One region of the Halovibrio sp. HP20-59 genome, then DNA from elsewhere that is predicted to be linked to it. Evidence: predicted binding sites of a transcription regulator. Region 1 holds the regulator's gene; the other holds the start of a gene.
What was found. Region 1 encodes PhoB, which activates phosphate uptake and scavenging genes when phosphate is short. Its sites were predicted from a motif close to TGTCATANNNNTGTCANA; they were not measured.
Positions count from the first base shown of each region.

Region 2: a site for PhoB is predicted at 2,801-2,818, ahead of RZA33_RS10900 (CYTH domain-containing protein). Genes of this name have one in related genera too.

Region 1 covers NZ_JAWJUW020000009.1:29,120-34,328, reverse strand. Annotated here, with positions in the region: gene RZA33_RS11625 (NAD(P)/FAD-dependent oxidoreductase) at 1-99, opposite strand, end outside; gene RZA33_RS11620 (chorismate--pyruvate lyase family protein) at 151-786, shown strand; gene ubiA (4-hydroxybenzoate octaprenyltransferase) at 825-1,715, shown strand; gene phoB (phosphate regulon transcriptional regulator PhoB) at 1,856-2,545, shown strand; gene phoR (phosphate regulon sensor histidine kinase PhoR) at 2,548-3,834, shown strand; gene RZA33_RS11600 (copper chaperone PCu(A)C) at 4,641-5,159, opposite strand.
Region 2 covers NZ_JAWJUW020000008.1:25,323-30,531, reverse strand. Annotated here, with positions in the region: gene argA (amino-acid N-acetyltransferase) at 1-540, opposite strand, end outside; gene RZA33_RS10910 (anion permease) at 756-2,021, opposite strand; gene RZA33_RS10905 (TIGR00153 family protein) at 2,032-2,712, opposite strand; gene RZA33_RS10900 (CYTH domain-containing protein) at 2,850-3,749, shown strand; gene RZA33_RS10895 (L-threonylcarbamoyladenylate synthase) at 3,868-4,491, opposite strand; gene RZA33_RS10890 (PHP domain-containing protein) at 4,579-5,209, opposite strand, start outside.

The sequences.
Region 1 (5,209 bases):
CGTGCCTATAATCACCAGCGCAGCGTGAGACATTGAAGATACCTTATTCGTTGACGTTCTCTGGGTCGTTGACGTCTTCTGGGTATAGGATGCTGACATGCAGACACCAAAAAGGGACGCTAAAAAAAGCGCGGGAACAAAAGCCTACCAATGCCCCATGTTACACTAGCTGCTCCGTTTATTGTCTTGGAGAACTCGGTGACGCCTGCTGCTTTTCGGCAACCGCCGCTATTTCCGCGTTGGCGCCCCATTCACGCTGCGCGGCCAGCAATGAGCAGCGCTTGGTGGCAGTGGGTGGCCTCAACCGACTCATTGACCGCTCGCTTAATCGCCGCTGGGAATGGAAAATCTTTTCGTGTGCGGGTGTTACGCCAATGCATCGGCTTGCCGCAGCGCGACGAAGCGTTAGCACTTAGTCTTGCGCCCCGCCGCTATGCCTGGCTACGGGAAGTAGCGCTGTGCCTAGATGAAACGCCTTGGGTGGTGGCTCGCTCGGTCGCCCCGCTTGCGCAGCTAAAGGGCCAGCGTTTGGAGCGCCTGGGCGAACGCTCGCTAGGCAGCTGGCTATTTCGCCAGCCAGGTGTGGTGCGCGGGCCGCTGGAAGTAACGACTCACTCTCCCTCGTTTGCTAGCGTTAGCGGTATACAAAACGACTGCGCTTGGGGCCGTCGCTCCGTTTTTTATCATGGCTCTAAGCACGGCTATCAACACGGTGGCCTGTCACTATTAGTGCAGGAGTTCTTTTTGCCGGCGATGACGGATGACCTTGGTCTGCCTTCGCGCTAAAGTCGTTGAATTATAGTGTCTCATTTCGAGAGGTAAGCATGGATCGTTCACTGCTGCGGCCGAAGGGATTTGCTCGCGTGGCTGATTTTCTACACTTAATGCGCTTAGACCGACCCATTGGCACCTGGCTGCTGATGTGGCCGACGCTGTGGGCCCTGTGGATTGCTGCGGATGGAGTGCCCAAACGCAATGTGCTGCTGATTTTTATCGCCGGGGTGTATGTCATGCGCGCGGCGGGATGCGTGGTCAACGACTACGCCGATCGGCATTTTGATGGCCATGTGAAGCGCACTAAAAATCGCCCCCTGGCGACGGGGCGGATTAGCGAAACCGAAGCCCAGTCGCTGTTTGCCGCCTTGGTGGCCGCTGCCTTTGTACTGGTTTTACTGACCAACTGGTTTACCGTTTTGCTCTCGCTGGGCGGCGTCGCGCTGGCGATTATTTATCCGTTTATGAAGCGCTACACCCACTTCCCGCAGGTAGTGCTAGGGGCGGCTTTCTCCTGGGCGATTCCGATGGCCTTCGGCGCCGTGCAGGGCCATGTTCCGCTGGAGGCTTGGTTACTGTTTGGCGCCAACGTGCTGTGGACAGTGGCCTACGATACCCAATACGCCATGGTGGATCGCGACGATGATGTAAAAGTGGGCATTAAATCCACGGCCGTGCTGTTTGGAAACGCCGATCGTTTGATAATTGGTTTACTCCAGCTGGCAACGTTAGGGTTGCTGGCGTGGGTGGGCTGGCAGGTAGCGTTAGGCGGGTTCTTTTGGTTAGGGCTTGCTGCCATGGCGGCAACGTTTATACATCAGCAGCGGTTGATTTACCGGCGCGAACGAGGCGCGTGCTTTCAAGCGTTTCTGAATAATTTTTGGTCGGGCCTGCTGATTTTTGCGGGTATTATATTAAGTTGGTGGCCGGCGGTGGGCTAATAGTGATGGTTGTCATGTAACTGTCATCAAGTCATGGTGTGATCGTCACTGACATGTCATTAAACTTTTTTCTCTGAGCTAGTTTTCATTGAACTAGATTTCTTTGAGCCAGTTTTCTTTGAACACCGTGAGGCTCTGGTATGACCGCCAAAACCGTTCTGATTGTCGATGATGAAGCGTCGATTCGCGAGATGATTGCGGTGGCGCTGGAAATGGCTGACTATCGCGTGTTGGAAGCGGATAACGCCCAAGATGCCCATGCCATGGTGGTCGACCATCAACCTGATTTATTGTTACTTGACTGGATGATGCCCGGCACCAGCGGCATCGAGCTGGCTAGGCGCTTAAAGCGTGAAGAGGCAACCGCCGAGATACCCATTATTATGCTGACCGCCAAAGGCGAGGAGGATAATAAAATTCAGGGGCTTGAGGCCGGTGCCGATGACTATATTACTAAGCCGTTTTCGCCGCGGGAATTGGTGGCGCGTCTAAAAGCCGTGCTGCGTCGTGCCACACCGCGTGGCGTTGAAGATCCCATCGAGATCAATGGCTTGCTGCTGGACCCCGTGAGCCATCGGGTCAGTGCTCACGGCAAAGCGCTGGAAATGGGGCCCACCGAGTACCGTTTGCTGCAGTTTTTTATGACGCACCAAGAGCGCGCTTACACGCGTAGCCAGTTGCTTGACCAAGTATGGGGCGGCAACGTTTACGTTGAAGAGCGCACGGTCGACGTGCATATTCGGCGCTTGCGTAAGGCGCTGGGCGATGTGCATCAAAACCTGATTCAAACGGTTCGGGGTACCGGATACCGTTTCTCCGCACGGGTGTAAATGTGCGCTTATGGAGCCGTGAACTGTGGCGACTAGCCTGGCTGGCAACGCTGGGTACTTGCATTGGCTGGCTGCTAGGCGCGGCTGGGCTGGGGCTTTCGGCAGGGCTTGCGGTATGTCTCTTTTACCATTTGCGCCGGCTCCGTGAGCTTTACCTGTGGTTAACCCTTCAACCCCACGATGAACCACCCGCCGCCCGCGGGATGTGGGGTGAGCTGTTTGACCGTTTATACCGCTACCAAAAAAGCCAGCGCATCACCCAAAGTCGACTGCGCGCGACCTTAGCGCGTATTCAAGAATCGTCGGAAGCGATGCGCGACAGTGTAGTGATGCTCGATCGCCACGGCGATTTAGAGTGGTGGAATAGCGCGGCGACGAACATGCTGGGGCTACAAACCGCCCATGATCGCGGCCAGCATATTACCAACCTTCTGCGTGACCCGAGCTTTATTCGCTACTTTAATTCCCGCGATTACAGCGAACCGCTGACGCTAACCTCGCCGATAGACGAGCGGCGTATCCTGCAGTACCAAATCACCCTGTACGGCGACGACGAGCGTTTGGTAATGGCTCGCGATATCACCCGTTTGCATCGCCTGGAGCAAATGCGCCGCGACTTTGTCGCCAATGTGTCGCATGAGCTGCGTACGCCATTAACGGTGCTTTCCGGCTATTTGGAAACCTATAGTGATATTAGCGATCAGCTGCCGCCACGTTTAGGGCGCAGTATTCAGCAAATGCAGGAACAAACCCAGCGCATGCAAAATTTGGTCAATGATCTATTGCTGCTGTCACGCTTGGAAATTGATCAAGGCGGAAAGGACCACCATCCTCTGTCGCTTGGGCCGCTACTCCAGAGTGTATGCGACGATGCGTTGGCACTATCACACCAGCGTCATACCATCAGCGTGGCGGTTGAGAACGACGCCCGTTTGCTGGGTAGCGAACAAGAAATCCGCAGTGCCGTTTCTAACCTTGCCTTCAATGCCGTGCGCTACACGCCACCGGGCAGTCACATTACCTTACGCTGGAAAGCGACTGCTAACGGCGACGGCTGCATCGATGTCGAAGATGACGGTGAAGGGATTGACCCGGTGCATATACCTCGTTTAACCGAACGTTTCTACCGCGTTGATAAGGGCCGCAGCAAAGCGACCGGCGGCACCGGTTTAGGCCTGGCAATCGTAAAGCATGTGTTGTTACGCCACGATGCCCAACTGCAGATTGAATCCCACCCCGGTAAAGGCGCGCTGTTTCGCTGCCTCTTCCCCGCCTCGCGACTCTTTTAATTTAGCAAATGTCTCGCCGCACGATATTTGTAGAAGTATGTAATATTGACATGTAAGGGTGGTTCAGTGTTACGCATGTGCCTTTTTTACACACTTCTAAAGGGTTTATTGTGTCATTGAGGCACTCCTTTAGGTATTGTTTTATTTATTAACTCTCTGTTTTTAAATAGATAATTTTTTTATTTTGGCTGCTTGGCATATCTTCTGCAGCATAATGGTTAAGTGAATAGACAGTACTGTAAAAACAGTCTTATTCAATCAGTTAAGATATCAAAGAATGCTTCACCATAGGACGATGAAGCGAACAACAGGATGTTGAAAGGCAAGGATGTCACAGGATTCAAGGATGAATCGGTAGGTGGTCAAAACGCTGGTCAGGGTTAATTCCAAGGTTGGATCCCCGCACAAGGAGTGGAAGCTAGCGTTAGTTACTACCTATACTTATTCTGATATCGGGCCCCACATTGTTGGGGCCTAATTTTTGTGCGATTACTTATTTTCGCTCCTTACGCTGATGCCTGCTGGCTTAATGAAAGACAAGCATGACGGAAACGTTTGGTAACAAATCTTTGCATTTGTCGCGAAATACACTACTATTAAGTGGCAAAGAAAAATGCTCAAGGATGTCACATTGATAGGGATACATAGCGATTCATGGAATGAATCAGACGGCAATCAAAACGCTAGTCAGGGTTAAAATCCAAGGTTGGAGCCCCGCAAAAGGAAAGGAAGCTAGCCTTAGTTATTGTCTACACGTTGTGTCCTTAGGCCCTGCTGTTACGCAGGGCCTAATTTTTGCCAGCATATCAATGGTGGTGCCCGTCAGCGGCTTCGCTACCCTCTTGGGCGCTTTGTACCCAGACCTCTATATCAACATCACCCTGTTCCGCGAAAGTTAGGGTGAGAGGAAACTGCGCACCTTCTTTAAGCGGCTTGGTTAATCCAATCAACATTAAGTGATAGCCCCCACCAGGGCGCATGGTGTAAGTGTCACCTGCCTCGATACGCAGCTCATTGACATGACGCATCTGCATCATATCGCCATCCATCTGCATGTCGTGCAGTTCTACATCAGCACTGACAGGGCTATGTGCGCTGACCAGGGTAACAGGGACTGAAAAGGCGGTGATATCCACATAGGCAGCACCGTTGATAGCGCCTGGTGGCGTCGGTGTGGCGAAGGGGTGGGCGATACGCAGTGTGTCTGTTTGCACGTCGTGGGCCATCGCCATCGATGCCAGGGAAATCGACATAGCCCCAATCAAGAGTGCACCGCCCAGCCAGGAGATACGTTTTAACACAGGTTTTAATAGAGGTTTTAACACAGGTTTGTTCCCCGGTAGATAAGCGTTAATCAAAAGGTAGCAACGTGGTT
Region 2 (5,209 bases), on a different contig from region 1:
GCCAGTGCTGGAAAAGCCCAGCGGTGGCAGTAGCACCAGCGAGCCTTTTTCCAGCAGGCCTTCAATGGCGCTGGCGCGCACCCGGCGCACTTCGCCGCTGTGATCAAAATCAACACCTTCGCGCACGCCTAGCGGCTTGGCAGTCACCAGGTTGCCAGAAATCACGCTTAGCTCCACCCCATGCAACGGCGTGCTGGGCAAGCCAAGGGAGAGCCGCGCTTCCAGCCACAAACGCTGGCGGGCGGCGACCTGTTCTACATGGGCCATCACCGCACGGTCGGCCACCCAGCGGCCCTCGATGCGCGTGGGCTCGACGCCCGCAGCGGTCAGCGCTTCATGCACCTGGGGACGAATGCCAAACACCACCACCAGGCGAACGCCCAAGGTATGCAGCAGGGCCAAGTCCTGAATCAGCTGCTCCCCGCGGCCAGACGCCATGGCTTCGCCTTCAATTAAGATGACAAAGGTTCGTCCCCGGTGGGCATTAATATAGGGGGAAGCGTTACGAAACCAATCAACAAAGGGGAAGCGCGTATCCAAGGGCCGCTCTCCGGCAGCAGGTGAAAGAAACAGTCTCAAAACAGTCTCAAAACAATCTCAAAAACAATCTCAAAAACAGACTCCGGTTACTTTACCAGAGCACGAAAAACAGCGGCACCTTCAAATGCCAATCTGCTCAATCTAATGCAGATAAACATGAAGATGCCGCTGTGATGGTATCGCTTAACGGTGTCTAAAAGCGTTCGAGCCTAAATTTAGCCGAACATGCCCTTGAACATAAAGAAGAACAGAATTGCGAGACCTGCCCCTGCGGGCAGCGTAATCAGCCAGGACGCCGCAATTGTGCCGATAACCCGCAGGTTCAATGCCGCCATGCCGCGCGCCAGCCCTACCCCAAGAATCGCGCCGACCAGAGTGTGGGTAGTAGAAATCGGCAGGCCAGTGCCCGAGGCCAACACCACCGTCGTGGCTGCCGCCAGGGTAGCGGCAAAGCCACGGCTGGGAGTCAATTCGGTAATCCCGGTGCCTACGGTCGCGATGACCTTATGACCGTAGGTGACCAGGCCCACCACGATACCGCCGCCGCCAAGTACCAGCACCCACCAAGGCACCAGTGCAGAGCTGCCAATTTCACCACCGGTTTGCACCACGCTGATCACTGCCGCCAGTGGGCCAACCGCATTCGCCACGTCGTTGGAGCCGTGGGCAAAGGCCATGGCGCAGGCGGTGAAGATCATCAACACGCCGAACACGCGCTCTACGTTGGCATAGCCGAAGTGGTCGTTAGCATTGTGCTCGAACTTGATACGCCGCTGCATGATCAGGCCGATGCCCATAATCACCAGACCCAGCAGAATCGACAGCAGCAGGCTCTGATTAAAGGTTAGATCGAGCCCTACGTGGGATAACCCTTTGGTCAGCGTGACCATCGAAACGATAAAGCCCACCAGAAACACATAGCCCGGCACATAGCGTTTGGCGGCCGTGAACGGGTTGGCATCCTCGAAAATCAAGTGGTGTACCGATTTAAACAGCACGAAACCGATGGTGCCTGCCAACAAGGGTGAGACCACCCAACTGGCGGCAATCTTGCCAACTGCACCCCAATCGACCATTGCGGGGCCTAGCCCGGCGACCGCAAAGCCCACAATCGCGCCGACAATCGAGTGCGTCGTGGAAACCGGCCAACCTTTCATGGAAGCCACTAGCAGCCATGTTCCCGCGGCCAGCAGTGCTGCCAGCATGCCGTATACCAGCAGCTGCGGGTCCTCCTGCAGTAGCTCAGGGTCGATAATACCTTTACGAATCGTATTGGTAACCTCGCCCCCGGCTAACCAGGCCCCTAGAAATTCAAAAACAACAGCGATCAAGATCGCTTGTTTGATGGTGATCGCTTTCGACCCCACCGAGGTGCCCATTGCATTGGCCACGTCGTTCGCGCCAACGCCCCAGGCCATAAAGAAGCCAAACAAACAGGCCAGAATAATGAAGATTTCACCGTACTGGGCAATAATCAGCATGTAAGTCCCCTTAGCGGGCAGTCAGAATCTGCAGACGGCTACCCACGCGCTCGGCGCGGTCGGATAGTTCGCCAACCCATTCAATGATCTTGTAGAGAAACATCACATCGACGGGGGGCAACTGGCTCTCAAGGGAGAACAGCTGACGACGAATAATCACCTGCTGGTCATCGGCTTGGTGTTCTAGGGTATGCAGTTCACGGATCATCTTCTGCATCACATCAGAGACGTTTTTACCAAAGCCGGACTCAAGTAGATCCTTGAGCTCTTCCAACGCTTGGCGTGCTTGTGCCACACAGGCAACGCTGGTTCGGATATAGTCACGCATGGGATCAGCCAGCTCATCCGGCACGCGCATTTTACGCCCCAGCATAATGCCGGTAATGTCGCGTACCTTATTGGCAATTTTGTCCTGTACGCTGATCAGGTCGAGCAGGTCAGAACGCGAGACCGGCAGGAACATGGTGTTGGGCAGGTTCAACCGCAGCTCGGTTTTCAGCGTATCGGCGTCATGTTCTAGATGGGTGACGTTTTCGCGCAGTTTTGCCGCGGTGTCCCAGTCATTGGCAAGGGTTGCTTCAAAAAACGGCAACAGCTGATCAGCACATTCATTCGTCTTGACGATATGCGCCAATAACGGCTGGAATGGCGAGCGGCCAAACATCGAAGAAAAAGGATTGGAGGTAACCATAATGCCTTTTAGCCTGTTTTCGGGGAGCCTGGAAATGGCGGCGCCAGTATAAAGAGTGCGTCCGCCGCCGTCATGAAAAGTTCACAAATGTCATCAAATATTCATCTAAATGTCACGATAACGAGGTGGCTAGCGTCATGAAAAGCCTAAACCCCATGGAAGTGGAACTTAAACTGGCCCTCGCCCCTACAGGGCCTGCGGCGCTTACTCAACACCCGCATCTCGCTGCACACCCCGAACATCAGCAATCGCTGACCAACACTTACTTTGATACCCCACAGGGCGATTTAGCCGAGGCACGCATTGCGCTACGCCTACGCCAGGTAGACAACCAAGTGCTACAAACGGTGAAAACCGCAGGCCAAGGCGGTGGTGGACTCTCACAACGCGAAGAGTGGGAATGGCAGGTGTCTAGCCCACAGCTGGATCTCGCTTCAATTGCAAAACTCCCTCCTTTCCAAGGCGAACTCAGCGGTGTGCTAGAGGCCCTCGCCCCCCAACTCAGCACCGATTTCACACGGCGTAGCTGGCAGCTAAAAGAGGGCGTACAAGGTCAGGAGAGTCATATCGAGTTGGTATTGGATGAGGGCGAAATTATTAGCGATGGCTACCGTACGCCGATTCGCGAGTTGGAACTGGAATTAAAGAGCGGCGAACCTGAAGCGTTATGGACGCTAGCTCTCATGCTTGCCGAACAGGTGCCGCTGCGCCCTTCGGACAGCAGTAAGGCGTCTCGCGGCAATGCACTGAGCAACCAGTATTGGCCGTTGCCCGAGGCTCATTCCCCTGCCGAGTGGCTGCACCGCGCTACGCTGGCGCTGGACGCCTACCACGACAGCCAACAAGCCAGTTTTCTAAGCGACGCCAAGCAGGCACTGGCCACCCTCGCCGACCATCCCGAACTGGATACCACCGCTCGCCGCTATGCCCAGGCACTTCCCGGCGCGCTCGATGAGTACGGCCAGCCCAATACGGCCTACGGTAAAGCGGCGTTAGCGCTCGCGCATCGTTTGGCGCACCAAACCGCGCTGCGCTAGCCATTGGATGCTCGTTTCAGGGCTGTATCGGGATTCATTTCAGCTAGACGACAATAGCGACGAGCCACGTAAAAAGACGCGCAAGAAGAACCGGCGGCTGACTAGCTTACGCCTAGCGCTAAGCCTGAAAAGGCGTGATATCGCCGCGCCCTTCACGGATGATTTTCGGCGGCAGTTCGCGCAGGTCGATGACGCTGGTGGGGTCTAAATGGCAGGCGCCGCCGTCGATAATGGCATCCAGGTGGGCGCCAAAACGCTCGCGGATCTCTTCCGGGTCGTTCATGGGCAGGTCATCGCCCACCGGAATCAGCGTGACGCTCATCAACGGCTCGCCTAATGCGGCCAGTAATGCGTGGGTAATACGATGATCCGGCACACGCACGCCAATCGAGCGACGCTTGGGATGCAGCAGTAAGCGCGGTACTTCTGAGGTGGCATCCAGAATATAGGTGTAAGGGCCGGGGGTATGGGCTTTCAGCAACCGAAATACATCGTTATCCACCTTGGCGTAGGTGCCAATTTCCGAGAGGTCGGAGCACACCAGGGTGAAGTTGTGTTTATCGTCCAGTGAACGTAGCCATTTAATCTTCTCGATGGCTTTCTTCTCACCCAGGTGGCAGCCAAGGGCATAGCCCGAATCTGTTGGATACGCGACCACACCGCCTTTACGAATGATCGCAATCGACTGATCGATGAGGCGCTTTTGGGGGTTTTCCGGGTGAATCTGAAAATATTGGCTCATTGGTAACTCCTATCCGTAGACACTGCGTATACAGCATAGCCGACTTGGCTTTTAACTGACCGGCTTCTGAAATGACCCGGCTGTGATTTAACCGACCGCCAGTAGGCCGGGTAACGCATCGCGCAGATGCACCAAACGAGGGTGCTGCCATATGGGGCGCGCCGCCGTGCGCGGCACTAGGCTCATGCTGCCGGGCGCCGCATGACTGCCAGGGAAGTGAAAATCGCTGCCCATGGAGGCGTATAGGTCGCGCTCCACTAGCTGACGCGCCAGATCACGGGTGCTATCCGGGTTTTGCTGGCCGCTGACCAGTTCAACCGCTTGGCCGCCCGCCGCCTGAAAAGTATCCATCAACAGGCCACGCTTGCGCCGGGTTAAGCCGTGGCGCAGTGGATGGGCAATCACGGCCACACCACCGGAATCGACGATCCAGCTCACGGCTTCGCTGATTTCCGGCCAGTGGGCTTTAACATCGCCCTTTTTACCGCTGCCTAAATAGCGCTTGAAGGCGCTGGCCCAGTCCGGCACCACGCCTTCTGCCACCAGCGCGCGGGCAAAGTCCGGGCGGCCTAGCGGGCGGTCGCTGCCTGCGTGCAGTCGGGCTTTTTCCAGCGCGTTGGATAAACCGACTTTTTCCAGTCTTTCGGCGATCACTACTGCACGCTGTATCCGCGCTTCACGCTGCTGAATCAGGCCCTCCACCATTGCCCCCTGTAAG